4 regions of the Spartinivicinus marinus genome follow, and region 1 is predicted to be linked to each of the others. Evidence: predicted binding sites of a transcription regulator. Region 1 holds the regulator's gene; each other region holds the start of a gene.
The links. The regulator FliA, encoded in region 1, starts transcription of late flagellar genes. The targets are predictions, from matches to a motif close to CTAAAGTTNNNNNNNNNNCNGCCGATA.

Region 1 (7,815 bases):
CAATTCCTCTTAATTTATCAGGGTCCATACCTGCACCGTCATCCGCAATGGATAGTAAAATATGATCGCCCTCTTGCTGGGCTGATAATACGACGGTGCCTTTGCGTGATTTACCTGCTTTTTCACGATCCTCTGGCGATTCAATACCATGATCAACCGCATTTCTGACCAAATGCACTAAAGGGTCAGCTAACGCTTCAACTAGGTTTTTATCTAGGTCGGTTTCTTCACCTTCAAGCTCTAAATTAATTTCTTTTTTCAAGCTTCTAGCCAAATCCCTTACTACCCGAGGAAACCGGCCAAATACTTTCTTGATCGGTTGCATCCGGGTTTTCATCACTGATAACTGAAGGTCACCTGTGACTACATCCAGGTTGGCAACGGCCTTTGATAGCACCTCATCGCCACTTTTGTTACCCAACCTGACCAATCGATTCCTGACTAACACCAGCTCACCGACCATGTTCATGATGTCATCAAGTCGCGCAGTATCCACCCGAACGGTTGCTTCTGCTGCCGGTGCTTCTTTGGCTGGCGCGGGTTTGCCGCCACCACCCGCTGGTTGACGGGCTTCGGCTGCCGCAGGCGGTTTAGGTGGACTGGCTGGAGGTGCTGCTGCCGGTGGCTCTCGTTTGACTGGCGCCGCAGTAGCGGCTGGTTGTGCTGGTGGAGGGGAAGCTGCCGCAGGCTTAGTAGGTGCAGCAGGAGGGCTCCCTTGTAGTTCATCTAGCAGGCTTTCAAACTCAGCTTCCGTTATCAAGTCGCTTCCTGTTTTGGCTGCGGCAGCTGCTGGAGCGCCTGCAGGGGCAGCAGGTGTAGTCGCAGCGGGTGGAGCCTCCGCTGTTTCAGCTGGAGTAGTAGCCTGGCCAACTGGAGCACTCCCGCCATGCAACTCATTCAACAGGGCCTCAAACTCATCTTCTGTAATTTCATCACTACCACTGGGTGGCGCTGCAGCCGAAGTAGTGGCTGGTGCAGGTTCAGCTGCTTTAGCGGGAGGTTCAGGCGGTGTTGCTGCGTCACTACTGACAGGACCACTGCCATGTAATTGGTCCAACAGCGCTTCAAACTCATCCTCAGTAATTTCATCACCACCAGCGGCGGTTGGCGCTGCCGCTTTAACCTCTGATGATTCATCTGCCACTGCATCTAACAGCTTTTCAAACTCTGCATCAGTGATATCCCCCCCTCCTTCAGTGCCAGCATTCGCAGTCGGTTGCTGGGGTGTGGTGGAGGCTGGCTCTGGTTCAGTAGGTGCAGGTTCCGGCGGTGCAGCTGCTTCTGCGGCAGGTGCAGCCCCTTCAGGCTGGGCTAAGTCAGCCAGAGCCTTTAATAACTCAGGATCAGCAGGTGTTGGCTCAACCCGGTCACGTACCTGGCTGAACATTTCATTAATGGTATCGAGTGCTTGCAACACCACATCCATTAATTCAGTCGAGACCTTCCGCTGCCCGTTACGCAGCATATCAAAAACGTTTTCAGCCACATGACAGCAGTCAACAAGACTATTTAATTGAAGAAACCCTGCTCCTCCTTTAACGGTGTGGAATCCCCGGAAAATAGCATTTAATAAATCCATATCATCGGGGCTATTTTCCAGGTCAACGAGCTGTTCAGAAAGCAGCTCTAAGATTTCTCCGGCTTCGACTAAAAAATCCTGCAGGATGTCTTCATCAGCCTCGAAACTCATGAGACAGCTCCCCTAAAACCCCAAACTAGAAAGCAAATCATCAACATCATCTTGGCCTGACACTACATCGACCCGTTCCTCTGCTTTGATTTGTGGACCTTCAGCAGCGATAGAATCTTCTTCAGTTACTGTTATTTCATGTTCAATACCAGTCAGTTTATCTACCTGACCCGCCATCCTGACGAGGTCAACTAAACTGTCTTCTACCTGCTGAACAAGCTCAACGACTCTTTTAATAACCTGACCAGTTAAGTCCTGATAATTTTGTGCAACTAAAATTTCAGTTAAGTTGCTATGGACTTGATTAACTTGTTTTTCACTGCGATCTAAAAACTCATCCATCTGTTTATAAAGCTTTCTAAATTCATCAGGGTTCATTTGTCGCTTGCGAATTTTTGACCACTCATCTCGTAAGCTATGAGCATCAGACTTTAATTCACCGACTATCGGCATACAGTTATCCACCAAATCCATGGTGGTATTTGCCGCACTTTCAGTCATCTTTGTGACATATTCCAAACGATCAGAAGCGTCCACCATATCTGACATATTTTCTTGATCGCCACCTGCCAGCCCCGCTTCAACATGAAAGTTTCGAATCGACTCATGTAATGCCCGGGTTAGTCTGCCTACCTCTTTATATAAGCTTTTATCCCTAACCTCGTTAATTTCCTGAATGACTTCTATGGCATCTTTTAAATTGCCTTTTTCCAGATGCTCCACCATTTTTTGAGCCTGCTCTTTCAGGCTCGTTTCAAATTCAGTGGGTGCCTGGTCTTTTAATTTATCAAGCAGCGACATATATACCTCTTAACCACCTGCTTCAACACGCTCGAAAATCTTTTCGATTTTCTCCTTCAACACCGCAGCAGTAAAAGGTTTTACTACATAGCCATTCACACCGGCCTGAGCAGCTTCAATAATCTGATCGCGCTTGGCTTCAGCAGTTACCATTAAAACAGGAAGTGCATTTAGTTTTGGGTCTGCCCTTACAGCTTTGAGTAAGTCAATACCTGTCATACCCGGCATATTCCAGTCGGTCACCAGAAAATCAAAGCCACCACTTTGCAACATAGGTAGTGCAGTTTGCCCGTCATCAGCTTCTGACGTATTAGTGAAACCTAAGTCACGTAACAAGTTTTTTATAATCCGTCTCATCGTAGAGAAATCATCTACGATCAGAATTTTCATATTTTTGTCCAAAGCGACCTCCATCAAGCCACATTGATGTTTGTGCTGAACATCTAACTTACTAGTCTAGTAGGTCATTAAGAGGGTGCCAGTCTATTCAACTGCCCAGTCTTGCAGACGTGCTCGAAGCCGAGCAGCAGCTTGACTGTGAAGCTGACTTACACGTGACTCACTCACCCCCAATACCATGCCAATTTCCTTGAGGTTAAGCTCTTCGTCATAATAGAGTGAGAGCAATAACTGCTCTCGTTCCGGTAGCGTGGCAATGGCTTTAGCCAGTGCTTTTTTAAATTGCTCAGTTTGATGCTTGGTTGGCGGCGATGATTGTTGTTGATCCGCTAACCAAGAGTGCCTTCCATCTTGGCTACTCAGTAATTCTTCAAAGCTAAATAACCGGCTTGAAGCTGTATCACTTAACAGCTGATGGTATTCAGTTAAGCTCAATCCTAATTCTTCTGCAATTTCTCCATCTTTTGCGTCGCGTCCAAGTCTCGCTTCAAGCCCACTGATTGCTTCTGTAATCCGCCGACTATTTCGATGTACCGAGCGAGGTACCCAATCCCCTTTGCGAATTTCATCAAGCATAGCGCCGCGAATGCGAATACCCGCATAGGTTTCAAAGGTGGCACCTTTGCTCCCATCATACTTTTTAGCAGCCTCTAATAGGCCTATCATGCCTGCTTGTAATAAATCATCTAATTGCACCTGAGATGGCAGCCGGGCAGCTAAATGATGGGCAATTCGTTTCACTAAACCAGTATATTGTTCAATTAATTGCTGGTTAAATTGCTGTCCTGACTTAGAATACAAACCGGCTTCATTCGACACCATAAAATTGCCTATTACCTTCCTACTTCACCAGCAACCAGGTTTTCAATAAAAAATTCTAAATGACCTCGCGGTGATGACGGGAGAGGAAAGGCATCGACTTTTTGTGCTAGTGCTCGAATTGCCACAGCAGCTTTAGAACGGGGGTAGATATCAATAACAGCACGTTGCCGCATAACAGCCTTTCGTACAGCCTCATCCTGCGGGATAGCACCCAAATATTGCAGTGCCACTTCTAAAAATCGATCAGTTACATTGGCTAGTTTATTATATATATTATGGCCTTCCTGCTGAGTTCTCACCATATTAGCCACGACTCGAAACCGCAATAAACCATAATCACGGTGCAATAATTTAATCAAAGCGTAAGCATCAGTAATTGAGGTAGGCTCATCAGTAACAACAATAATTAATTCTTGCGCCGCTCGAACAAAACTAATGACCGTATCGGAAATACCCGCTGCGGTATCGATGATTAGCATGTCCAATTGGTTACTGAGCTCGCTGAAGGCTGAAATCATTCCCGCATGTTCCTGGGGACTCAGCTCAGTCATTTTCTGAGTGCCGGAAGAAGCAGGAATAATTCGAACACCACCCGGGCCTTGTAAAATAATATCTCTTAAATCACAGCGCCCAGCCAATACATCTGCCATATTCCGAGTCGGGGATAAGCCCAATAAAATATCTACATTTGCCAACCCTAAATCAGCATCTAGCAGCATCACCCGCCGCCCCAGTTCCGCCAATGCTATGCTCAAATTTACTGCTAGATTTGTTTTACCTACTCCCCCTTTTGCTCCGGTCACTGCCACTACTTGTACTGGATGTTTGATCATATGCGGAATAATCCTGGTTATATCCTTAATGAATAGCTCATCGCATCAACCTCCTAAAACTCATTCATTGCCACCATACTCTTCAACTGAGTACAGATAATAAGGAGCACGCTATATGGAGGTACTCCCCTTAGCGCCTTATTTATTATTCTCATCCCCTTTTCATTGGGCACAGGGTTATTAACCAACATTGGCTTGCATAGGAGGTGTTACAGCTACAGGATTGGCCTGCATATAAGCTGACATTAGCTCATTTTCTGCTAACTCAGCATGTTGGCTGAGGGCCACCGCACGACTAATCAATTGATAAGCTCGTGCTTGGTGAATATCATCCGGAATCCGCTGGCCATCAGTGACATAAGAAACCGCAAGGTGTTTATCCATTAGCAGCTCAATTGCTTCCCCCAGCCTGGAAGCCTCATCCAGTTTAGTTAACACCCCCCCTACCAACCGAGTTTGACTATATATGTTATAAGCCACTTGCAGCACTTGTTGCTGGCTGGTTGTCGCTAAAACCAGCAAGCTTCGCACCATTGGCCTCACCTGATTCAATATAGATAATTGTAGCTGCAATTTGGGATCTTGGTGATTAAGCCCCGCCGTATCAATTAAGACCAACGATTTTTTCTGAAAGCTATCTAACACGGCTTGTAATTGCTGGCCATCTCCCACCACTTTAACGGGTACATTTAATATTTTACCCAAGGTTTTAATTTGGTCCGTGGCACCAATTCGAAAGGTGTCCATGGTGACTAATGCCAGTTTATCGGTACCGTGTTTTAATGCATAACGGGTAGCAAGTTTACCAATAGTCGTCGTTTTCCCTGCGCCAGTAGGACCGACACAAGCAAAAATCCCCCCTTGATCAACAATATCTTTAGAGGTAATAGGTAATTTCTTCACCAGATTGGCCAATACATGTCGCCAAGCATCAAGGCCTTGTTGTTGTAGAGGTAAATTCGCTAGTAACTGTTGACAATAATGGCCACTAAAACCTATCGCCTGTAATTTTTTCCAAAGCTGTGCCTTAGCCGGATTTTGCTTACAGTATTTTAACCAGCCCAACTGCCCTAACTGTTGTTCTAGTAATGCCCGCATCCCACTGACTTCATTTTGCAATGCACTAAATTGATGATCAGTGACATTAGGTTGTACAACAGATGTTACTGTCGTATCCATTTTATCAGCTGACTTTACGCCAGACGTTGCCCGCAGCTGTAAATTCACATCGGTTGTTGTAGCACTGCCCTGCTGAGCACGATTAATCACCTGCTTCGCTTGGTTAATTGCCACACGCAGCTGTTGTTTTTCCTCATTTAATAAAGGTTCAGGTGTCACAGGACCTGGTGGCCTGGTTGGCTGGGGTAATTCTAAAGTCGCTAATACCTCAACCCCCCCCGCCACTTTTTGTTGATTTAAAATCGTTGCATCAAGCCCTAGATCATTTTTCACCAGCCGCATGGCTTGTCGCATATCCGCTGCAAAATAACGTTTTATTGTCATGCCACTTAACCCCTGCGCACTCAACGGCCAAAACACTACAACTTAAGTCTTTTGGCGCAACGTTCCACGTAAGTTGTTTAGACTCACCATGTAGCCTTACCTTAACCAGCCTTATTGCTGGCTAATTATGTTACTGGCCGACGGTTGCTTCTATTGTGACCTGCTTGTTATCAGGTACTTCCTGGTAAGAAAGCACATGTAAATTCGGCACACCAAACCGGGCAAATCGAGCTAAAAACGGCCTGATCAGTGCTGCCACCAATAATATGGCAGGTTTTCCGGCTAGCTCTTGCCGCTGACAAGCTTCAGCCAAAGACTGCTGTAACTGCTCTGCCATACCCGGTTCTAACACAACTGAGTCAATCGTTGCAGCACCAGACTGTTTCGCTTGTTGTACAGACTGCAGCAACATCTGTTCCAACTGAGGTGCTAAAGTAACGACCGGAATTTGCAGGTCAGTACCCACCAACCCTTGGACGATAGATCGAGATAAAGCCTCTCTGGCAGCGGCGGTGAGTGTGGCAGGATCTTGACTGATCATTGCAGCTTCCGCCAAAGCTTCGGCAATGGTTCGAATATCTCTAACTGGGACTTTTTCCAGTAATAAATTCTGCAGCACTTTTAGTAATAAACTGATGGATAATTTATTGGGTACTAAATCTTCAGCCAGCTTCGGCGACTGCTTGGCTAATAAGTCCAACATCTGTTGTACTTCTTCATGACCAATCAACTCATGGGCATGTTTATGGATAATCTGATTTAAATGTGTAGCAACCACGGTGGATGCATCCACTACGGTATAGCCCAAGGTTTGGGCTTGCTCCTTTAAGTTTGACTCAATCCAAATGGCATCCAAACCAAACGCAGGGTCCTTGGCTTCAATCCCTTGTAATGAGCCAAAAACTTGACCAGGGTTAATTGCCAAGTCACGATCTGGGTGTACTTCTGCCTCACTGATTGTCACCCCCATTAACGTTATACGATAGGCGTTGGGTAATAAATCCAGGTTGTCACGAATATGCACCGAAGGCATCAAAAACCCCAGCTCTTGAGACAATTTTTTTCTGACCCCTTTAATTCGGCTCAACAACTCTCCTCCCTGCGTCTTATCCACAAGAGGAATTAGCCGATAACCAACTTCTAAACCAATCATATCGACCGGGGTAACATCATCCCAACCTAACTCTTTTACCTCCGGTGCTGCTGCAGATACCCCTGCTGATTCTGCTGTTTCCTGACCTGGTGCAGCAGGCAATTGCCCTTCTCCTGTTGTTTTCACTTTTGGCTGAGCCCGACGATGAATCAAGAAAGCCCCACCTGCGGCTAATAAGCCCAACCCCAAAAAAGCCAAATGAGGCATTCCTGGGATAGATCCCATCACTATTAAAATGGCTGCAGCCACACCCAACGCCTTAGGTGTAGCAAACATTTGTTGAATAACTTGGTGGCCCATATCTTTCGCATCAGACACCCTAGTCACAATAATGGCAGCTGCTGTTGATAGTAATAAGGAAGGAATTTGCGCGACTAACCCATCGCCAATCGTTAGTAATGAATAATTCTGCATGGCCACAGGAAAAGATAAATCATGCTGAATCATCCCAATACTCAAACCACCAATAATATTTATAAATAAAATTAAAAGCCCTGCAACTGCATCACCCCGAACAAACTTACTGGCACCATCCATTGAACCATAAAAATCAGCCTCCTGACCCACTTCTGTCCGCCGTGTACGGGCTTCATCCTGATTAATCAGGCCCGCAT
Region 2 (7,815 bases), 2.7 Mb from region 1:
ATAATCAGCATTCATTTCATGCTCTGCGCCCATCACACCCAACACTTGACTTTCTAGGCTTGATTGACGCCCATCCCACATAAAAACTTTATTATAAGCAACATTAATCAGTGAGGGGGTTGCTCGGTTTAAGCTTACCCCTTGTTGGCCAATCGCTGTTTTTAAGCCATCACTCCAGCCTAATGAGGGATTGTGGCAGGTAGAGCAAGCAAAATTACCATTAGCGCTTAATCTAGGATCAAAAAATAACAGTTTGCCAAGCTGTAATTGTTCTACAGCAGTGGCTGTTGTAGTCATAGAAAGAGCTGGTAATAGCCAATGCTGTAAAGACGGATGGCCTGGTTCGAAGCAAATAGTAGAACCAGTATCATCACTGGCATATAGCACAGCAATTAATTCTGGTAACAGCAGTAAAGCTAATAAAAATGGCCGTAAAAATAAGTCTTTCAAATATATACCTGAAGCCATAATATAATAGCCTAAAATTTTAGAGTATAGGCATCAGTTCTATAATACTAGCTATGAATATATGAAATGCAATGTGAATGACCTGTATATATACCCAATGCAACGGGTATAGCCTTGGAATAGACCTGCACTCGCTATCAGCTACAATAACATCTATAAAGGCTGGTGTAATAACGCTATTATTGCAATAGCTAATATACTAAAAATAGGATATATCAAAAGAATTAACTAAATGCTAATCCAGTGGCTTGAGAGAAAATCACTCAAAATAAAAACCTTTTTACCACCGTTAATATGTATAGTGGCAATGCTGTTTGTTGCTGCCAGTACTTTTTGGTATACCTATCAACAACGTATCAGGCTAATTCATATAGAAACGGATAGCCTGCAAAAATATAAAGTCATAGATGAAATTGCACTAACACAGTCTTCTGTTCAACAAGAGCTATTATTAACTTTGTTACGTAATATTTCCATAGAAAAGTCTCACCTTGAATCTTTTAAAATAAGTCAAGTTAAATTGGCTAATATTGAAAAAAATTATGAATTGAGTGAAAAGGAATTTATGCTCATCAGTAATATAAAAGAAAAGCTTAATGAATATAAGCAAATGGTTATGATGGTAACCTATGCAAAAAAAGAAGATAGATTGTCGCTTAGGGTTAATACTGAGTTCGACACGAAATTTAATGATTTCATGCAAACGCTAAAGCTATACAAGACATTTGTTTCTGTGTCAGGAAAAAAAGAACTGAAAGATATGCTGTTAAAATCTGATGCATATCGTAATTATTTTATACTATTATTGGTTGCTATTGTCTTGATATTGAGTTTAGTCATGATGGCATTAAACAAGACAATAATTCAGCCGATTAATATGTTAATAAGTGCGGTAGCCGATGATAATATAAAATTCATTGTTGGTGAAGCAACAAAGCGTCATGATGAGATAGGGAAAATATATAGGATTATAGCTGAAGTCAAAAATGATAGTTTAGAGTTAGGTAAGTTTACTGAAAATAAAATAAAAGAAGAGGGTGATTTAAAATCGGATGCTAAATCTAATAAACAAAAAATAAGCAAGGAAGATAAAAAGGGCTTTTCTCGTCATGAAAAATTGAAAGGTAAGTCAGATCATACTCTGGAAGATAAAAATAAAACGGATCAAAAAACTGATAAGCAAGAATGTCAGGCAGAGGTATCTATTGTTAAAGAAAAAAGTCAGCTGCTAGATATGCTTATTATTGGTTTAACCAGAGAAATGAATTTATATATTGGTGAGTCAATGAATGCTTCTTCTACTGTCGCAAGAAATATATATAAACTAAAAAAACAAGTAAGAATAGTAGAAGAAGGGAATTATGAGCTGATCTATGACTTTCTTAACAAAAGTGAAAAGAATATTGAGCTTGTTATGGATAAGTTGGATTTAGCTGACTATATGATAAAAAATATTAAGAGATCTATTGTCACCAATGAGCAGAGGCACCCTGTATGGTTTGGGATTAATGAACTTGTAAAAGAATCTATTAGCTCATTTGTAGAAAAATCAGAAGATATTATATTTGAAACAACTATTGACAAGGACCTTATGGTAAATAGCTATCCTGGTGAGCTATTGAATGTTTTGTCTATACTATATGATAACTGCATTATACATGCATTTGGTAAGGATGTAGAAGGTAAAAAAATTATAATTTCAGCGGTTAGCAATGAGCAAAAAACAACTTTGCAATTTATAGATAATGGGAAAGGGATATCAAAGCCGTATTTGGAAAAAATATTTGATCCATTTTTTACAACTAAAAGAGGAAGTAAAGGTCATCTAGGTTTAGGATTATATTTAGCGTATGGCATTGTTAGTCAGATTTTGTACGGTGAGATCACAGTTAAAAGTGAGTTGGGAAAAGGAACGACGTTTACTATTATTTTGCCAAGTGATAGCAAAAGCTAACACTTGGTGTTTTTTAGTTAATCAATAGATTTAACGAATAGTTGGCTGGCCAGCAGTCTTTTTAGTAGAAAAAAATGTTTCATTACCTTGCTCTGGATTATTAGGTATTAGCTGCGTTACTATTAAAGATAAGCAGGCGATTAATGCACCAATATAAAAAACCAAGGAAGGATTGACCAACCAAATTATTCCGAAAATAGCGGGAATGACTACAGCGGCTATATGGTTAATGGTGAAGCTTACTCCAGCACTAGAGGCAATATCAGCTGGGTCTGCAATTTTTTGAAAGTAAGTTTTGATTGCAATGGCCATAGCAAAGAACAGGTGATCAATGACATAAAGGGTTGCTGCCACTTCGGATGATTCGACTAATCCGTACCCTGTAAATACCAATATCAAACCGATGTACTCAATTGTTAATGCTTTTTTCTCTCCAATCTGTTGAATTAATTTTCCAAAACGTGGTGCTAGATACAGGTTAGCTGTATGATTAATCATGAATAAGATGCTAATTTCTGCTACAGAATATCCAAATTTCTCTACCATCATGAAAGCAGCAAATACAATAAAAATTTGTCTTCTTGCTCCACTTAAAAAAGTAAGCAGATAGTACAGCCAGTAACGCCTTCTTAATATTAGCTTTTTATTTTGAGCTATTTCTTCAGGAAATAATGGGAAAAAAAATAGTAAAAAGGCGACTATGACTAGTCCTAGACTACCGCCTAATAAATAGATATTTGTAAAATCTACGTTAAATAAACTTAATAACCATACTAAGCCATAAGCAGCTAAGGCACTTAATGAGCTGGCAGCTAATAGCTTTCCCATAAATACTGGTGCAGATACTTTATCTAGCCATTGTAGGGCAAGAGATTGTTTAACCGTTTCTAGATAATGAAAGCCAATACTCATTAGCACAGTTGTAGCATATAGACCATACTCTGTTGGAAACAATCCAGAAATAGCCACACCAATACTAAGTATTGCAAGAGAAACAATGGCAAATCGTTGTTCTTTTATCGCTAGCAGGATAAATACTGCTGTAAAAGCAAGAAATCCAGGTATTTCTCTTAAGCTTTGTAAGATACCAATTTCTCTTCCAGTAAAGCCTGCTTCTTGAATGCTGAAGTTATTCAATAGGACCTGCCAGATAGAAAAGCATAATGGCATTGCAATAGATAATAAAATCAAAAACACTTTTGGCGTGCGGTATGTATTCATTTGTATTAAAGCCTTTTACATATAAACTACCACTGACCAGTGGTACATGGGCAAAATAAGGTAACAACTTCTTCTCAATTTATTTTTGGCTGTGTTGCCTTTTATGGGGGTAGGCCTGCTATGCCTGCAAAAAACGCTTTCCCAGAAAATAAATGGCTTTGAAGACGGTTGTCCAACTTTACGCATAGACCACTAGCATAAAGGATATTTGTTTGTCATAATTTATTAATACTGCCATATAGTTCATTGATTTGGTCAAGTTTATCAAGCAGGTTAAGCTTTGTAGGTGAGTACTTTGGCTATGAGCCGCCAATCAAGCGTTAGTACATCAATTTGTAAAAAAATGCTATGGCTTGTCGAGCCTCGGTCTGTAGATATGCCGCCCAAGCACTTTGTCGCATCCCATCAGCATCCTTGGGGACAGTTTTTATTTGCAGTTGAAGGACTTATTTGTGTTAAGACTGAAGCTGGCACTTTTCTGGTTCCCCCACAACAAGGCGTTTGGGTACCCCCTTTTACAGATCATGAGATATTTACTTTATCAGGGGCTAAGTTTCGCAGTTTATATATAGCTAAACGTTGGTCCGAAAAACTTAATCGCCCAACCAGTGTTATTCAGGTTGCAGCCTTATTAAGAGAGGTGATTTTAGCCATCACTAATATCCCAGTTAAAGGGAAAGCAGATAAAGCTACTAAACACCTATGGCTGGTGTTGTATGATTGTTTAAAGTCCGCAGAGTCAGTACCACTTAACTTGCCAGTACCACAAGACAGCCGGTTGACGAAATTAGTAAATCGGCTTTTACAGCATCCTACCGATAGTCAGTCTCTAGAAGACTGGGGGGCTCAGCTTGGTGCTTCTGCTAGAACTATTAGGCGGATTTTTCTCAACCAGACTCAAATGAGCTTTAGTGAGTGGAAACAACGGCTGAAAGTGCTGAAAGCAATTGAGCTAATGATTGCTGGGATGACCGTTACTGAAGTGGCTTTTGAACTGAAATATGAATCAAGTGCTGCCTTTATTAATATGTTTAAGCGGCAGATGGGAGTTAGTCCAAAAAGCTATTTGACTCAAATGCTTCATTGCTCGGTGGCCTCGCCTAAATAATCCTTCGCTGTGAGTATATACCACTTTATTTTTACACCTAAAAATGATTCATGATGGGTATATATATGAAATTACTAGCGCTATATTTATAAAACTTCTCTTGAATCTTCAAATGACCAAAAATAAAAACTATTAATGAAAAAGCTAAATTTTACTAGTTCCTGGCCGATACAGTTTTTAGAAGCGTTAAGTATAAATATACTCTGGTTCCATGGGTAAAGGAAAGTTATCACTTTGTTTTGCTCATGCTGCATTAGGATGGATATAGTTGACAGGATAGTCCAATGAAAGTGACCGCTGCTGTTATAGGTATGGATTACAGCCACTCTCGATCTATTGAAACCTTGACTGTAAATGAACAACGGTCACGAACTCTTCAATTTGGTACTGATAAAGTCAGCATATCAGTAGCGGCACAACAGAAATACTTATATCACTTACAGCAGAAGTTTAATTCGATGAGCCAGATAAGGCCTGATTTAAATGATAATCAAATTGTAAATAAGCGTTTGCAGCTTGGGCGTTTAGATAATCTTTCTGCTGAGCCTACCAAACAGTTTATTAAAGCTATTAGTGACTCTATATTAAACCGATTTCAGGTGGGAGTGAGTTCGTTATCTAGTACAAATAACCTAGCTGTTGCCAACCAGTCTCAGCAATTAACTGAGACGAGTGTAGTGCAAATTAGTCAGTACCAGCTGTTTCAGATTAATGAGCATAGTCAATTTTCAACAACAGGTAAGATTATTACAGCAGATGGCAGACAAATTGAATTTTCGGTTGGTTTTCAGATACAGCAAGCCCAGTTATTTGAATCCAGCAGTCAGTTGACTGTTGTACAACAAGTAGTAGACCCTCTGGTAATTAACTTTGGTGCTGAAACAATTAACTTGACTGATACACTGTTTAATTTTGACCTAAATGGTGATGGAGAGACTGAGCAAATCTCTCAACTTGGTTCAGGAAGTGGTTATCTGGCTTTAGATCATAATAACAATGGCGTTATTGATAATGGGCTAGAGCTATTTGGTCCACAGACAGGGCAAGGGTTTGCAGAACTTGCACTATATGATAATGATAATAATTTATGGATTGATGAAAATGATCCAATTTTTAAAGATTTAAAAATATGGGTTCAAGATGGTAGTGAGGGAGGAGTCTTGAAGTCCTTAGCTGAAGTAGGCGTTGGTGCAATTTATTTAGGCCATACCCCAGATGACTTTAACCTGGTTTCAAGGCAGGGTGCTCTTTTAGGAAATATTAAAGGAAATGGCATATTGCTAATGGAAAATGGTGATGTAAAAACCATTCAAGAAGTTGACTTGGCCATTCAAACAAGCACTGACCAGTCAATGGCAGATACACAAACATTGTTTACAGCATCGAATACGATATTTTATGACAAAGCTCTCAAAAATTTACATGGAAAAATCCAAGCACTTGTAAACAGCGACCAGCAGTCAAATAACACAGAGCAAACCAGTTTGCTTAACTTTAGTCAAGTCAACAATATTGTTGAAAAGCTGCAACGGTTAAGGGATGAGCAAAAATCCTATAGTAATACCATTGTCAAACAAACTGAAGAAAGTAAGTCAATGGTTGAACAATTACTTGATAAGCTACAAGAGCAAAATGAAAAACTGAAGAAAAGTAATGACAGCTAGTAGGGTAGGGGAAAATTTGAGCAATACTTTATTAGTATGTGACCCTAATCAAGGGAATTTTTTTCTTATATTCATGTCTTATCTGTGCAACTACTGTTAACGCTAGACTCCTGAATAGCTGTGCGGATAGCCAAAGCAAAGGGAATGTCTATACGACAGTATCTAGTGATTTATACTAATGTTAATATTTATACTAATGTTAATGTAACAAGCGTTTTATAATGATCCTGAGTAGAATCAGAGATTTGTAAAAAATTTGCCCTGGCAATAATAATTCGCTATTGTCGGTAAGTCTAACTTCTTTAGACTTTCTTATTAGTTTTTTAAACTTGTGTTATTTATTGCCTGATATTCCGGGTATAAATTTATTGATGAGTGAAGGTAGATTAAATGAAACAACTCTTTCTCGTATTCAGTGTAGCTGCTTTATTAGCCGGATGTTCTTCTCCTCAGGTGATTAAAATGAAGGATGGTTCAACTATCAACACACCTGATGAGGTCTACTTCAATGAAGATACAGGCTTCTGGGAGTATGAAGATACAACCGGTCGTTTGAGAACAGTGAATAAAGATGAGATTGTAACTATTGACGACCTATAATAGATCGTAAGTATTTTTACCTATTATTTGTAACCAATAACTCAGTTTAGTTTCGCTAAGATTTATAAATTAATTAAAATTAAACTGGGTTGTTTTAGTTTGCCAATTAATAAGTCATATTATCCCTCCTTATTTTTTGTTTTATTAAGCTGATATTTAATATCGAAAGTATTCAGACTTTGTATTAGTGAATTTAAACTCTTTAAATTTGTGTTTGCAATACTATTCTTTTACTTATCAATGTATGTCCTTCGCATTGGGTATAGTTAAACTAAGATTTTTAGTCTTCTATTTTTTAGCGCACTTACAGTTATTTTCTGAAATATGAATAAGTCGCTATTGTTGCACTTGCAATACTCCTCTATTACTATTTGTAACCAGATTAACTTATTGAGCTGAAGAGGAATGCCTAATGGCCTTAGTAAACAGTTTTTGGGTGGCTGTGCTTGTTGCACTAGCTGTTGCTGGTTGCAGTAAACCCGAAGCCCCAATTAAGAAGTCCACAATAAGGCCAGTTAAATTAGCCACAGTTCAAGACAGTACTAGTGGCTTAATCAGAAGCTTTCCAGGTAAGGTCATGGCCTCTCAAGTAGCTGAGTTGTCATTCCGACTCAATGGTGAATTGATTGACCTAAATGTAAAAGAAGGCCAACAAGTAACTAAAGGGACTCTGCTGGCTAAGCTAGATGACTCTGATATGCAGAATCAACTATCAGATAGGAAAGCAAGTTATGACTTAGCTCTGGCTGATCATCAACGTAAATTAAAGCTTTATAATAAAGGCACAGTATCAAGATCTG
Region 3 (7,815 bases), 3.0 Mb from region 1:
TTCGCTCGGCCAGTGTTAATACCTGCCAAGTAATGGTCAACTTTGCCATCCTGATGAGTAATTGGGGTCTCTACAATTTCCCAGGTGTGAGGATACTTTCTCTTCGCTTGGTTAGAGGTAGAAAACCAAACTTTGCTACCTGGCTGGCAACAGTTTTTCATTGAGCCCGTATTGGGACAGTGAATGGTAATTTGCGAACCATCCGCTAGCTCAATATCGGCCAAAAAACGCTTATAGCGTTTTATGAGGACGCCTTGTTGGCAAGCTGGAGTGAACTTCAAGCTGATATCCCTATGATTGAATTCAATCAAATGTGTGCAGTCTAACGATAAATCGACCATACTAGTTAAGTTGGCAGCAGTTCACAACACTTGGTAATAAAGGAGCAGCTTTTTATCACTTTGATAATTTGGGAAGCACAGCTTCCGCAAATAAATCAGTAGCTTCCTTTTAAGCTATCTGGTAGTTTCACCGCTCCTAAAAGGAATTGATCCGGTTGGAGCGGGCAGATGAACCAAAGTGACATAGCCAGCTGCTGATCGATGGGAAAATTTCTTGAATGTGAGGCTGTAAAAATATGTCAGCACAAAATAAGACAGATACCGGCAACCTGTTAAAAAGCTTCACTCCTTACCAGGCGCAAGATGGTGAGGAATATATGAATGAGAAGCAGCTTGCCCACTTTGCAAGCATCTTGCAAACCTGGAAAACAGAGCTGATGGAAGAGGTTGACCGCACCGTCTCCCATATGAAAGACGAAGCAGCCAACTTTCCGGATCCTGCCGACCGCGCCAGCCAAGAAGAAGAATTTAGCCTTGAGCTAAGAACGCGTGACCGCGAACGCAAACTGATTAAAAAAATCGAAAAAACACTAGAGCGAATTGAAAGTGACGATTACGGCTTTTGTGATGCTTGTGGTGTAGAAATTGGCATTCGCCGGCTGGAAGCAAGACCAACCGCAACCCTGTGTATCGACTGTAAGACTCTGGCTGAAATTAAAGAGCGTCAAACAGGCATCTAAACTAAAACACTGCTAAAAAATACATAATATGCCATGGACTCCTTTTACCATGGCATAAATGCTCTGCTATCAAGTGAATGACTGCCCCGCAATATATTGGACGATTTGCCCCCTCTCCCACTGGCCCACTGCATTTTGGCTCGCTAGTCAGTGCTGTTGCCAGTTATCTTGACGCCAAAGCCAACCAAGGCCAATGGCAAGTTCGTATTGAAGATACCGACCCTCCCCGTGAACAACCTGGTGCCGCCAGTTTAATTTTAAAAGCCCTTGAGATATATGGCCTTTATTGGGATGGCCCTGTGGTTTATCAATCAAAGCGGAGCGAGCTATATCGCGCAGCCCTGACAAACTTACAGACAGAAGGCTTTAGTTTTTTTTGCACCTGTTCGCGCAGGCAGCTGACAGGCCAGTCGGTTTACCCTGGATACTGTCATGATAAAGCCTTAGAGCCGGATGATGATCACTCTATCAAAGTCAAAACAGCCAACCATAAAGTGATTTTTGATGACCTAGTTCAAGGGATTCAACAATGTCAGTTCGGTGTAGATGATGGCGACTTTGTCGTGTTTCGTAAGGATGGCTTATTTGCTTATCAACTCGCCGTAACCGTCGACGACCAAGAACAGGGAATTACTCATATTGTTAGAGGTTCTGACCTGCTGACATCCACCCCCAAGCAGTGCCTGCTACAGCAGTATTTAGGTTATCAAACCCCTTTCTATGCCCATCACCCTGTGATTAATAAAGAGGACGGTAGCAAGCTCAGTAAACAGACTTTTGCTAACCCACTACCACTAGACATGCCTGCTCCACAACTGCTACGCGCTTTGATTGCACTAGGGCACACCCCACCTAAAGCGCTAGCCAATAGCTCAGTAAATGAGATTATTGAGTGGGGAGTTCAGCACTGGCAACTACCAAAAGTGCCAAAGGCAATAGGAATACCTGAAGCGGCATTACAGGAAACATTTGGTCAGAGCTAAAACTCTAGCAGCTTTAGTGCTTGCTGAGATCTTAAGTTTGCCTGGGCTAATACGGAAATAGAGGCTTGTTGTAACAATTGGGTTTTCGCCAGATTGGCTGTTTCCAGTGCAAAGTCAGCATCCCTGATTCGAGACACTGCTGAAGTCAGGTTATCTCGCTGGCTTAGTAAATTATCCACATTTGCGACAAAACGGTTCTGTAAAGCACCCACTTGAGCCTGTTGAAACGCCAGCCGCTGCAAGCTGTTATCCACTGCAGTGAGCACCAGGTTAGCACCAGCCACGGTACTGATGCTGGCAAATTTGAGCGGAATGCTATCAGTCAAATCACCAAACTCTCCTACGCTAAAACCCGCATTATCTATCCCACCAGATGCAGTCGTTGAGCTTAAGGTGATTCTACCTGCCGATACCAGCTCAATAGCACTTAGGTGAGGGTTATTATTATTGATCACACTGGGGATTGGGGGCTCTACTATGGAAAAGCCAGCCTCAGCAATGTTGGCCGTTTGGTTTTCAAACACAATATTCCGCCCATCAGCGGCTTCGAGCCGAAATGAAGGGCCTATACTGCCTGCACCAAAGTGTGGGTCTACCACAAACTCCGCCACTACCCCAGTGGAACCAGTATGTTGATTGACTGAGCTAACCACTTTGCGAGCAATTTCTTCTGCGGTATCAGCCGCACTAAAATTAACCTCAACCGTTACCCCATTAATATCCACCGACTCTTGCCGGGTATTGCCAGGGGTAATGGTATAGCCTATAACCACATTTGGCAGTGCTCTAGCAACCACTCCCGTTTGATCACTTACTGCATTAATAGCTGCCGCTTTGGCAATAGCACTGGCACTTTTTGCTGTTGAAGAGGCACTGTCATCCAAGCTTGAAGAACCCCCAACTGATACACCGTTAATCACTAAATCACCTGCAGCCAAAACCACACTAGACACACGTCGACCAAGTGCCACACTATTGCTGCCACTGAAAGTGTCAGACCGTAGCCCAGTAATTAAATGGCTATCACGAAACCGTTGGTCCAGCTCAATCAGCCCACCGGTTTGAGAGACCAAAGTAAAAGTGCCTGAGTAAACTTGCGCCGCACCACTATTACCTACCCCCACAGCGGCAGAAATCCCTGAGAAATTATCATCATACTGAATGTTCCGGCCATCCGCGGCTACTAAAGAAATCCCTGTATTGGTATTACCTGTATCAACCGCTGCAACCTGAGTTAACCCTGAAGCTCCATTAATGGCATTCACTACTCCTTGTCGGTTCACATCAGCAGACTGAGCCGAATTAGTAGAAACATTGATGGCTACGCCGTTGATATTGATAGTGGTTGCCGCAACAGTCGCATTAGTGGCTACCGGGCCTGAATAGCCGACAGTATTAGCATTCACTCTGGCAGTCACATTAGTTAAGGTAGTTGCCCGGTTAATCGCAGCGGCTTTAGCAATAGCACTGAATTCTGGGTTAACCGTTGATAGCTTGTCATCCACACCTAGGGAATCGCCAATTTCAATTCCATTAATAATCACATCACCACGGGTAAGGGGGAAAATACTCCGGGTGCCTCTGGTCGAAGAAACCCCTGCAGTGAGCGAAGTGCCAAGGGAGGCTGTAGTGGTATTAGGAATACTTAGCTGAATAACCTCACCTAAATCCACCCCAGTCTGAAATACATGCCGATTAAAGCTACCATCAAACAACTTCTGGCCATTAAAGTTTGCATTAGAAGCGGCACTATCAACTTCTTTTATTAATTGCTGTGCTTCTTCATCTAACGCTTGGCGATCAACTTCATTGTTATTGCCATTAGCTGCTTGCAAAGCCAATTCTCTAATACGCTGCAAGCTCTCCGTAATAATACCTAACGTACCCTCAGCAGTTTGTAGCAATGAAATACCGTCATTGGCATTACGGACACTGGCAAAGGTGCTGGAAATCGTTGTATCAAGTTGAATGGTATTCGCAAACCCAGCCGCATTATCTCTTGCGCCATTAATCCGTAGACCTGAGCCTAATCGCTCAAGCGCCGTATCCTGCGCCCGCTGGTTTTGATTAAGATGCCGTTGCACCAGCAACGAAGTGAGGTTGGTATTTATAGACTGCACCATAATCCACCCACACTATCCGCCACCCCGGCAGATATGACAAAAACTTTAGGATTTTTTTAAGAATAGATGGTTTGGGGAGTGTCAGCACTTTTTGATTATCAGCTTTTTTTTATTTTGATTATTTCAGATATTTCAGTTAGGCTAAACTTGTTATAGGAGGCCCTAACAATGAGTGTGAAACCAATTCCAACCGCTAATAGTACAAAGAAAAAGCAAAAGCAGTTATTGAACTCTCTAGTTAAAGTCCGATACCAGATTAGCAACCCTCAGCCTATTAAGTTTGAACTAGGAGGAGAACAATTTGAGTTTGTTGACTCTGAGATCAGTCAATCGCTAGTCACAGTTATACAAGAGGCCGCACAGGTACTAGCTAAAAACCCCAAAGCAAAACTTCATGTTAAAGCCAGTCAATCAGACAACCCTCTAACCGCCCAAGAGGCTGCCAATATCATCGGAATGTCTAGGCCAATGGTGGTTAAAGCCATAAAAACCGGCGACTTACCTTATTTTATGGTAGGTAAGCACTATCGTATTCAAGAAAATGATGCTCTAGCATTTAAAGCACGTCTACGTCAGCAGACAAAGCACGCATTAGAAGAAATGGCCGATTTGGACAACGAGCTAGGCATAGAATGACGATTACTGCAGTATTTAAACTACAACAGTTAGCAAGCTTTATTGCTCAGCACAAAGAAGAGTAGGCCTAGCCCACCAACTTTCATTCTTAATTAGAAGCTCTAATCCTTTGCCTCCTACCTGATATTCAAAATGACCGAGCTAATCATTAAGGATACAAATTTTTACTTAACTCTCACTGCAATAAAAACAAGCCCAGTAAATTAAGCAAGCACATACACACCAGCAAATAAAGCCCATCACTTGTTGTATAACAATATCGCCAGATTATAATCGACGGCATTTTATTGGAGTGAAGCAAAAGGCAGTTGAATGCTAAATAATGTTGGAAAACCATATTTTTTGTTATTAATCGCTTGTTTTACAATCATGGTTAACCATGGGCAAGCAGAGTCAAGTGATCGTCCTTATTATGAGGTGGGAGTTTACGCTTGGTGTTTTGGCTATGATACAAGCTGGTATATTAACTTTTGTGCCAATAACCATGTTCCTAAATACCTAGCAAACTGTAAAAAAGAGAATGGTTCATGTTTTGTTGGAGGGAGTAACGGACGCTGCCCATCAGACAAGTCCGATTGCTCGGAACAAAATATTTATTACTCAAAGAGACTATGTGCAGATGGCCTAGAACCAAATAAAAATGGTTCTTGTGATAGACCCTCCCCACTGGAAAATGGTCAAGGTAATTGCACAAGACCATCTGGAGGAAATCCTATCATTGTATCGAATGGAAATAAGTTTCAATCATTTACAAATCAAATTGATAACGTACCTTTTACTATTTCATTCAATAGCTCAACAGGCAAAACATCACATAGCTTTGAATATAGATATAAAAAAATACATATAAATGCACAGGATACAACCTCCCCTGTTTATATTGATTTACACCGCCCTAGTGGTCTAGTTATTCGCTTAGTGAAACAAGGTGATAAGTGGACAAGCCCTGATCAAAATTTTGTCGCAGAGCAAGTTAATATAAAGTTAGAACCCAAAGATGGCTATATCCACAATGGTTACATAATAACCATGAAAATAGTTTCAAATGGCAATACAGAGTATTACTTTGATAATGGTTATATATATAAAATCCAGTCACGAGGTAATACGAAATACTTTTATCAACCTGATGGAACTTCAGATAAAGTGATTTTTTCAAGCACTCAATCTGAAAAACAAATAACTTTGCTACAGGGGAAAAACGGTATAACTTCAATAAAAGGAAAAAGTGGTCAAGAAATAAATTATAACTATGATGAGCAGGGAAGGCTTTCAGGTATTACCAATCAAAAAAGAAAATTAAAAGTCTTACATTATGAAAATGCAGATTTCCCCTACCACCTAACTGGCATCACCGATGAAAACGGCGTTCGCTTTGCTACTTGGACCTATGACAATCAAGGGCGTGCTATCAGCTCTGAACATGCTGGTGGCAAGGAAAAAATCACCCTGGAATTTCACGACAATAATTCCACCACTGTCACTAATCCACTAGGCAAGAAAACCACTTACCATTTCCAGCAATTTAATGGGGTAAATAAAGTGGTACGTGTTGAAGGTCATCAATCGACTAACTGTGCTGCGGCTAATAAAGAATATAGCTATTACCCCAATGGTCTGCTCAAGACTAAAACCGATTGGAAAGGTAATACCACTGAGTACAAATACAACGATCAGGGCTTACAGACTGAGAAGACAGAAGCTGCAGGTACACCGCAAGCGCGCACTATTACTACAGAGTGGGATATTGAGAAACGCTTACCTTTAAAAACCTCAGACGGTCAACTGGAGACCCTGTATCAGTACAACGATAAAGGACTGCTGATTAATAAAAAGCAGGTGAGTAAGTAGCTAATTAAGTCCAGCACCTGATATGGAATAACAGGATATTCCTCCTCCGCTCTTGAAGTGCCATCCTTGAGCCCATCAAGAGCTAAAGCGACATCCATGTCGCAGCTCCAGAATACCCTGTTACTCCATATCCATTAGCTTTGGTGCAATTTCAAAGCATTCTTTTCATTCATTTTAAGTTATTTAAATAAGATTCAACCTAAAACACGGCATTAGATGTATGAAATTTAATCGGATATTTTCTGCATTATTGGCAGCAGGGTTAGCATTTTCTGCTCAGGCCAATACTTCACTCGAACGGAAATGGCTGTATCAATATGACAACCAAGGCAACATCACACAGATAGACGGCCCTCGTACGGATGTGCAAGATATTTCTCACTATGAATATGATGAGAAAGGTAATTTAATTAAAACCATTAATGCCCTTGGCCATACCACTGAATTAAAAGACCACAATTATCGTGGAAGCCCTCAAACCCTGATTGATGCTAACGGCGTTGTTACCAAAATCACCTATAACCATGATGGCGCCGCAGAAACCTTTACGGTTAAAAGCAAATCAGGCGATATTACTACTCGCTTTGCTTACGACAATGTTGGGCAAGTCACTCAAATCACCTTGCCAAATAGCAGTGTCATTAAATATGAGTACAGCCCTGCTCGTTATTTAATGGCCATAGAAAATAGCTTAGGTGAGCGCATTGAGTATGAGTACGACAATGCAGGCAATAAAACCAAACAAACCGTTAAATCGGCTACTGGCGAAATTGTTAGCCAACAAAACTGGGTATATGATGAGTTAAGTCGGTTATTACGTAGTGTTGGTGCCAACGAGCAAACCACTCAGCATGAATATGATGTTAATGACAACCTGGTGGGCTTTACTAACCCTAATAACAACAAAACCACCCATGGCTTTGATGCCTTAAACCGTTTAACCCAAACGACTGATGCTTTAGAAGGTGTTACCCGCCTAGAGTACAACCAACAAGATCAAATTACTAAAGTGGTTGACCCTAAAGGCACGACTACTCAGTATGAGTATGATGTATTTGGCCGCTTAATTAAACGAGTCAGCCCCGATACAGGCACCACCACTTATGAATATGACTTGGCTGACAACATCACCAAACGTACCGATGCCCGTGGTGAAGTTACAGAATACACCTATGATGCACTGAATCGCCTCACGAAAAAA
Region 4 (7,815 bases), 270 kb from region 1:
CAGGAGGCGCTTCACTCGCGGGCCGAAACAAGATGATTAATGCACTTCAACGTCTGCAATCAGCCCAAGGCGCACCCACTATGCCTGATGAAATGGCTGCTTTTGCAATTAATGCAGGACGTGTACAAGCACTGTTTTCTAGCCACCCACCGCTGGAAAAACGTATCGCAGCGCTACAGCAAATGTCATAACGCCATACAACGAAAAACTGGAAAGTTAGCCTATGAGACTGTTACACACTATGTTGCGGGTTGCAGATTTAGATCGCGCAATAAACTTTTATACTCAGGTAATGGGGATGAAGCTGTTGCGGCAATCGGAAAACCAGCAATACCGCTATACCCTTGCCTTTGTTGGTTATCAGGATGAAACCGAAGGGGCTGTAATCGAACTTACCTATAACTGGGATACTAACCAGTATGATTTAGGTAATGCCTTTGGTCATATTGCTATTGAAACAGAAGACTTATACAACACTTGCGACAAAATTCGGGAAGCTGGGGGCACGATTACTCGTGAGCCAGGACCGGTGAAAGGAGGCACTACTGAAATTGCTTTTGTTAAAGACCCAGATGGTTATCTACTGGAGTTAATTAACAAGAAACAGGCAGGTAAAGGGCTAGAGGGCTAAAAACAGAATCCTGTTGCTAATCAGTGATTAGCAACAGGATTAATCGACTTATTACAACAGTTTGCGCCCTTTATTGGCTGCAATTTTCAGCCGCAATGCATTTAACTTGATAAAGCCTGCCGCATCGGCCTGATCATAAGCCCCTGCGTCATCTTCAAAAGTAGCGATATTTTCATCAAATAGGCTGTTATCCGATTGACGGCCCACGACTGTCACATTGCCTTTATACAGCTTCAGTCTTACTTTGCCATTAACTGGCAACTGGGACTGGTCAATCATTTGCTGAAGCATTTCACGCTCAGGTGACCACCAGTAGCCGTTATAAATTAATTTGGCATAACGAGGCATTAGCTCATCTTTTAAATGAGCCACTTCCCTATCTAAGGTAATTGACTCAATGGCACGGTGAGCTTTTAGCATAATAGTACCACCAGGCGTTTCATAACAGCCACGGGATTTCATGCCCACATAGCGGTTTTCAACGATATCCAAGCGACCAATACCATTATCACCACCGACTTTATTTAAATAAGCCAATACTGTTGCAGGTGTCATAGGTTGGTCATCAATTGCAACAATATCACCCTTTTGGTAGCTTAACTCAATATAGGTGGATTGATCAGGCGCTTGCTCTGGAGAGACAGACCAACGCCACATGTCTTCTTCTGCTTCAGCCCAAGGGTCTTCTAAAATGCCTCCTTCATAAGAAATATGAAGTAAGTTAGCATCCATCGAATATGGTGATTTACCCTTTTTCTTTTCAACGACAATATTATGCTTTTCACAGTAAGCTAATAGGCTTTCTCGTGAATTTAAATCCCATTCGCGCCATGGAGCAATCACTTGAATACCTGGCTTCAATGCATAAGCACCCAGTTCAAAGCGTACCTGGTCATTACCTTTACCAGTAGCCCCATGGGAAATAGCGTCAGCCCCAGTTTCATTAGCAATTTCAACCAGTCGCTTGGCTATTAAGGGGCGCGCAATAGAGGTACCCAGTAGATATTCACCCTCATAGATGGTATTCGCTCGAAACATTGGAAATACGAAGTCTCGGGTAAACTCCTCACGCAAATCCTCAATAAAGATTTCTTTAATCCCCAGCGCTTCCGCTTTGGCTCTGGCTGGTTCTACTTCTTCACCCTGACCTAAGTCAGCTGTAAAAGTCACCACCTCACAGCGGTAAGTTTCTTCCAGCCACTTAGCAATGACTGAAGTATCCAGCCCTCCAGAATAGGCTAAAACGACTTTATTCACTTGCTTCATTTAAAAATGCTCCGACCGATTCCCCAAGCGCGATTGTAAAATGCAGCGACATTAGTAATACAATATTACAAGCCCGCTATATTATACCGGTAACAGACTCAAGGCTATTGCAAAAGCTAATCGATATTAGGAAAGAAGTGTTCTCTGAAGAGGCTTAAGACATCGCAAGTCAAACACCATTAGCAAGTTATTACAAACAAAACAAGAGAAAATAAGTGATGACCTGTCATGTCTTTCCAGTTAAAATACTGTAAATAAATACAGCTAAAGTTCAGTAGGCCTCTTAACACATTTGCTACCTATAATTTGTATTTTGTCATGTTTTTGCTAGGAACTAATTAACATAAATTCAATCTTATATGACAACTGTTGTCTTATTAGAAAAACCTTTTGATAAATTAATATAATTCAGCAGTTGTCGTAAAAGTAAGCTAGACAATAGATAACGTCTTTAATGGCAAAGGTCATTAATCAAACAGCTAAAGCGTTAATGATCATCCACCAAAAAGCCACCTTAAAAGAGTAGAGGAGAAACAAACAATGGGGGAAACACTGTGGCATTATCGTGCACAGTTTCTAGTCAATAAAAAGCAGTTTCAACCACTGCTAGAAGCACTTTGCTATCACCCCCAGGATATATCGCCTGACAATATTTATGCCTTTGTCATGACAGAATTTAGTAGCTTTAATTTTGCTGTCACCTTTAACAAAACTGGTGATCTAAATAAAATTGAATTAATCAGCACGCCTGAAGGTGATATAGACGACTTATTAGTACCTATTGCCCCTTATGTGGAACCATCAAGCTTTATTGAGTGTGCATTTCGTCCTTCTAATCAATACTTAGCTAACAATGAAATTGCGCTTATTCGATGGGAATTCAGTCATCAGACTGTCAACTCAGCACTGTATGCGATACAACGTGATTACTATAGCCAACAAGAAGTCAGTAGACGTCTGTTACCTGATTTACATATTGCCGCCTAATCCAGGACTGCACTAGGATTTATTCTCCTGATCATTTGCTTCATCAGGCTGCTCACTATTTTCCACTTGCGTTTTTAAGGGCTCTTTATCAAGCCTAATCGTTACCCTACGGTTACGAGCACGATTCTCAGCGGTATTATTTTTTGCCACAGGATAGCGTTCGCCATGAAAGCGCATAACAATCATTTCCTCAGGTATACCCTTTTTTTGTAGATAGATGCGGACCGACTCAGCACGCTCTTTCGAGAGCTCTCGGTTGGAAAGACGGCGTCCCAGTGAGTCAGTATGGCCATCAATGTACATCGCTTTTATAGAGGGATCAGCTTTGATATAAATAGCAATATTATCCAGCAGTTGTTCTGCATCATTGGGTACTTTGGTTTCATTCGTACCAAAGAATATCGCCGAGCGCTGTATTTGATCAAAGTTAACGGGTAATAAGCTGGCAAGACAGTTGATGTACCGAGGGTAAACCTGCTGGAAATTAACCGCTGAAATTTCTACCGTAATTTTTTCTGCTAAGTTTCCTCCATACCAAGACATATTGGTAAAAGAGGGATACATCCCCTGAGCTAACTGACTAATCATCCAACTGGGCAAGTCACCTGCCAATACAACAGGCTCTTTACTTCCTGATACTGTCACTTTACCTTTTGCTTTGGCTCCTTGGTCAAACCGCCAGGCAGGTGCACTCACACCAAGATCAGCACTTCCTTGTTGCATGGGCCTGCTCCAGCTCAGTAACTTAAAGCCTACTCGCTCCCCTGCCCGATGACGAAAGACCGCCTTACCATAGCGAGGAATATCTTGAATTAAAGTACACTCAAAGATCGACTCTTCTAGTTGCCACTGAGTATTATCTATAGGTGCCCGAAAAGTCGCCGCAACTGCTTGGCCACTACCCCAGACTGTCCACTCAACCAGTAACCACCCTGTCACCAAGCCAAGGATTCGCCATTGTTTCCCCAACAACATAACAGCCCCTTTGACAGATTCGCGCTTATATGAATGGCACCTCATAAAATAAAGAGGCACCACTATGCATATCGGCTAGCTGCTAGTAATCTTGAAATAACTACCTGATTAAGGTGCCCTTAATCAGCGGTAGCCAGGTGAAGTTCCTTTGGGTAAGATGCCTCCCTGATCACCGACCCAACAACCTGGAAAGCCCAGATGACAACCACATTAACCATTACCCGGCCTGATGACTGGCATATTCACTTACGTGACAATGCTGCCTTACAAACGACCGTGAATGATGCCAGTCGCTATTTTGGACGCGTCATTGTGATGCCTAATCTGGTGCCTCCGGTAACCACCCCCGCACAAGCCTTCGCTTATCGACAACGCATTGTAGCGGCAGTGCCTGATCAACGTGTCTGGCAACCATTAATGACTCTCTATCTTACTGACAATACCTCACCTAACACGATCCATGAGGCAAAGACTACAGGGCATATCTATGCCGCTAAACTGTATCCGGCAGGGGCAACAACTAACTCAGACTCCGGTGTTACTGACATAAAGAAAATCTATCCGGCTTTAGAAGCTATGGCTGCAACAGGTATGCCGCTACTCGTTCATGGTGAAGTGACGGATGATCATATTGACGTATTTGACCGGGAAAAAATATTTATTGACCGCTATCTAAGTGAAATCATCAAGCAGTTTCCTACTCTTAAAGTCGTACTTGAACATATAACGACAGCAGATGCAGTCAATTTTGTACAAGAAGCATCCGATCAAGTTGCTGCCACTATTACTGCTCATCACTTGTTGTACAACCGCAACCATATGCTAGTGGGTGGAATTAAACCACACTACTATTGTTTACCTATTCTGAAGCGACAAACTCACCAGCAAGCTCTGCAAGCTGCAGCAACCAGTGGCAACCCCAAGTTTTTCTTAGGTACTGACTCTGCTCCTCATACTCAGTCAGCCAAGGAAAGCAGTTGTGGTTGTGCCGGTTGTTATACAGCCTATGCTGCCATTGAGCTTTATGCAGAAGCCTTTGAACAACTCAATGCTTTAGAAAAATTGGAACCCTTTGCTAGCTGGTATGGTCCAGACTTTTATGGTCTACCGCGCAACCAAGACACAATTACTCTGACCAAAACACCTTGGCAAGCACCAGAACAATTTATGCTCGGAGACCAGCCATTGATTCCACTAAGAGCAAACGAAACCATTCAATGGCAAGTGATTGAAAAGTAGTTATGACCTATAACTACTACCATATAATTAAGGCTGTATAGTGACAGAAATGATTGAACAATGCCCCTTAATCAGTAACCGCTTTAGGGGCTTTTTACCTGTAATTATTGACGTAGAAACAGGCGGATTTAATGCAAAAACAGATGCATTATTAGAGGTTGCAGCAGTAATCGTCAAAATGAATGAGCAAGGCTACCTGCAGCCAGGGAAAGAAATCAGCTTTCAGGTGGCTCCTTTTTTAGGCGCTAATATTGAGTTGTCTGCGCTGGAATTTACTGGCATCGAGCCTTTTGCTCCAGAGCGCAAAGCGGTTGCAGAAGCTGATTGCCTGAAGGAAATATTCAAAGCCATACGCCAAGAGCTTAAGTACCAGGAATGCACCCGTGCCGTTTTGGTCGGGCATAATGCCACTTTTGATTTAAGCTTTATTAATGAAGCCACTGCGCGTAATGGTATTAAGCGTAACCCATTCCACCCATTTTCGTGCTTTGACACAGCTACTTTAGCTGGGCTTGCATTTGGTCATACGGTATTAGCTAAAGCTTGCCAGTTAGCGGGTATTGAGTTTAGCAACCAGTCGGCTCACTCGGCAGCATATGATGCCAGAAAAACAGCTGAATTATTTTGCTGTATTGTTAATCAGTGGAAACAGTTGGGTGGATGGCCATTATCATCAGCTAATGATTAAAAAATAAAAAACCTGCCAGATTGGCAGGTTTTTTTAACAGTAATCCAGCTAAAAAGGATTACAGCTCTTCAGCACTTTCACTAAGGTACTTAGCTACACCTTCTGGAGAAGCCTGCATACCTTTGTCACCTTTTTGCCAACCAGCTGGACACACTTCGCCATGCTCTTCGTGGAATTGAAGTGCATCAACTAAACGGATCAGCTCATCCATATTACGACCCAGTGGCAAATCATTAATGATTTGAGAGCGAACAACACCTTCCTTATCAATCAGGAACGCACCACGGAAAGCCACGCCACCTTCAGACTCAACATCATAAGCCTGAGCAATTTCATGCTTCATGTCAGCAGCTAAGGTATATTTAACTGGACCGATACCACCATTATCAACAGAAGTATTACGCCATGCGTTATGAGAAAAGTGAGAATCAATAGAAACACCAATGACTTCTACATTACGCTCTTTAAAAGCATCCATCCGGTGGTCAAGCGCAATAAGCTCTGAAGGACAAACAAAAGTAAAGTCTAATGGGTAGAAAAATACTAACCCATATTTGCCTTTAATGGCTTCAGATAAGGTGAAACTATCAACAATCTCACCATTTCCCAGTACCGCAGGTACAGTAAAATCAGGAGCACGTTTGCCTACTAATACGCCCATGTTTTTCTCCATTTAGGTATGCAGTTGCTTAATCAATCACATTAAGACCACAGCAAATGTACAGCTACTGGAAACCGTTTGCTTTGGCTATTCAGGCTGACTTTAACTGGTATACGACTTAGACTGTGTATCTTAACTAAATTGTTACTTTTCAGTTAGCCAATTGCCTTTCACACGACAATTTTGGCGCACATAATAACCCGCATTCTAAACTGAGCCCACCGCTTTTATGATTGAATTTTTTTTACAGCTTGATAGGTAAAATTTATTAGATTGCTAAAACCTTGCAAAACAAGTGTTTGTATCTTTCTCTGTCTTGACTAGCCAATGACCCTGACTACTGCTAGCAACAGCTTTTCATCGCTAATTAAGACCCACTTAAACCAAATTAAGTCATTCAAACCACTAGCGCATTGACAATCATTCTCATTACCATTAGCCTTAGTGATATGAAGTTGCTTAACACCTTTTGCTAACCACCAGGGGTCGACTCACCATGTATGTATGCATTTGCAAGAATGTTACCTGCCATCAAATTCGTAATGCGGTTTACAATGGTGCAAGCTCTCTAAAAGACGTTCGTCAAGAGCTCTGTGTAGGCACTCAATGTGGGAAGTGTGTCAAAGACGCCAAACAGGTTATCAAAGAAACCCTGGTTGATAACCAAGCTCTTAATATGATCACTGCTGTTGCTGTTTACTCGATTCCGAAGTTTTTTTAGGTTGACATAACTGCTAATTTATTTATGCAGCCGCTCTGTATTTTAATGAGTCAGTGGGCTCTTGTTTGCCCAAATCTAAACCCGCTAAATGCTTTTTCGAGCGGCGCTCAGGAAGCACACTGATTATTGCAGCGGTAAAGGCTTTCAGTTGCTGTTTTGGTTCATCAGCCGTGACAACTGCTTCTACAGTTTTTATTAGGGCTTCTGTTTTGATTCGCTCAGTCAAACAGCCAACAGGAAGCCCGGGCTGCTTATTTTCAAGGCGGACGGATTGCTCTGGATGTAGCAGTAACATATGGTCGTACAGCAGGCTCATGATCACGCCTCGCGTTGATCCTTCTTCGCCTTGTTGTTTGGCCAATCGGTTCCAGCCAGCATGTTGCTTCCAGTCCTCAATGAAAACCTCAACTAACCATCTCAATGTATAAACCCTAGCAATATCACCATGCCGCCAGGACATGTCGGATGCCACTAGATATCGATAATTTTTTTCTCCCTCATATTTCAAAGCAACCACAAACCGCTTTTTACCATGGGCTTTCACATAAACCCGAGCCGCCAGCATGGTGATTGACTGTGTTTTTTGGCCTCGGATAATTAACTTGGTATCGACGCCTGTTTGGCGTGCAAAGTAATGTGTAAGTCGT

Region 2: OQE68_RS10190 (SPM autocatalytic domain-containing protein) is a predicted target of FliA. The motif match lies at 4,896-4,922, and genes of this name have one in related genera.
Region 3: OQE68_RS08965 (flagellin N-terminal helical domain-containing protein) is a predicted target of FliA. The motif match lies at 4,150-4,176, and genes of this name have one in related genera.
Region 4: OQE68_RS21085 (flagellar protein MotY) is a predicted target of FliA. The motif match lies at 3,929-3,955, and genes of this name have one in related genera.

Annotation. Positions count from the first base shown of each region.
Region 1 covers NZ_JAPJZK010000001.1:4,980,612-4,988,426, reverse strand. Annotated here, with positions in the region: gene OQE68_RS22390 (chemotaxis protein CheA) at 1-1,690, opposite strand, end outside; gene OQE68_RS22385 (protein phosphatase CheZ) at 1,703-2,491, opposite strand; gene cheY (chemotaxis response regulator CheY) at 2,501-2,881, opposite strand; gene OQE68_RS22375 (RNA polymerase sigma factor FliA) at 2,975-3,712, opposite strand; gene OQE68_RS22370 (MinD/ParA family protein) at 3,724-4,545, opposite strand; gene flhF (flagellar biosynthesis GTPase FlhF) at 4,726-6,048, opposite strand; gene flhA (flagellar biosynthesis protein FlhA) at 6,179-7,815, opposite strand, start outside.
Region 2 covers NZ_JAPJZK010000001.1:2,257,223-2,265,037, reverse strand. Annotated here, with positions in the region: gene OQE68_RS10210 (cytochrome-c peroxidase) at 1-468, opposite strand, end outside; gene OQE68_RS10205 (sensor histidine kinase) at 701-2,422, shown strand; gene OQE68_RS10200 (MFS transporter) at 2,453-3,643, opposite strand; gene OQE68_RS10195 (AraC family transcriptional regulator) at 3,945-4,751, shown strand; gene OQE68_RS10190 (SPM autocatalytic domain-containing protein) at 5,036-6,415, shown strand; gene OQE68_RS10185 (YgdI/YgdR family lipoprotein) at 6,806-7,015, shown strand; gene OQE68_RS10180 (efflux RND transporter periplasmic adaptor subunit) at 7,428-7,815, shown strand, end outside.
Region 3 covers NZ_JAPJZK010000001.1:1,967,209-1,975,023, forward strand. Annotated here, with positions in the region: gene sfsA (DNA/RNA nuclease SfsA) at 1-281, opposite strand, end outside; gene dksA (RNA polymerase-binding protein DksA) at 578-1,021, shown strand; gene gluQRS (tRNA glutamyl-Q(34) synthetase GluQRS) at 1,099-2,004, shown strand; gene OQE68_RS08965 (flagellin N-terminal helical domain-containing protein) at 2,001-4,127, opposite strand; gene OQE68_RS08970 (helix-turn-helix domain-containing protein) at 4,296-4,763, shown strand; gene OQE68_RS08975 (hypothetical protein) at 5,076-6,614, shown strand; gene OQE68_RS08980 (RHS repeat protein) at 6,835-7,815, shown strand, end outside.
Region 4 covers NZ_JAPJZK010000001.1:4,708,232-4,716,046, reverse strand. Annotated here, with positions in the region: gene htpX (protease HtpX) at 1-191, shown strand, start outside; gene gloA (lactoylglutathione lyase) at 224-631, shown strand; gene OQE68_RS21095 (argininosuccinate synthase) at 683-1,897, opposite strand; gene OQE68_RS21090 (hypothetical protein) at 2,438-2,884, shown strand; gene OQE68_RS21085 (flagellar protein MotY) at 2,897-3,859, opposite strand; gene pyrC (dihydroorotase) at 4,058-5,098, shown strand; gene rnt (ribonuclease T) at 5,148-5,786, shown strand; gene OQE68_RS21070 (peroxiredoxin) at 5,845-6,447, opposite strand; gene OQE68_RS21065 (bacterioferritin-associated ferredoxin) at 6,944-7,168, shown strand; gene OQE68_RS21060 (transposase) at 7,191-7,815, opposite strand, start outside.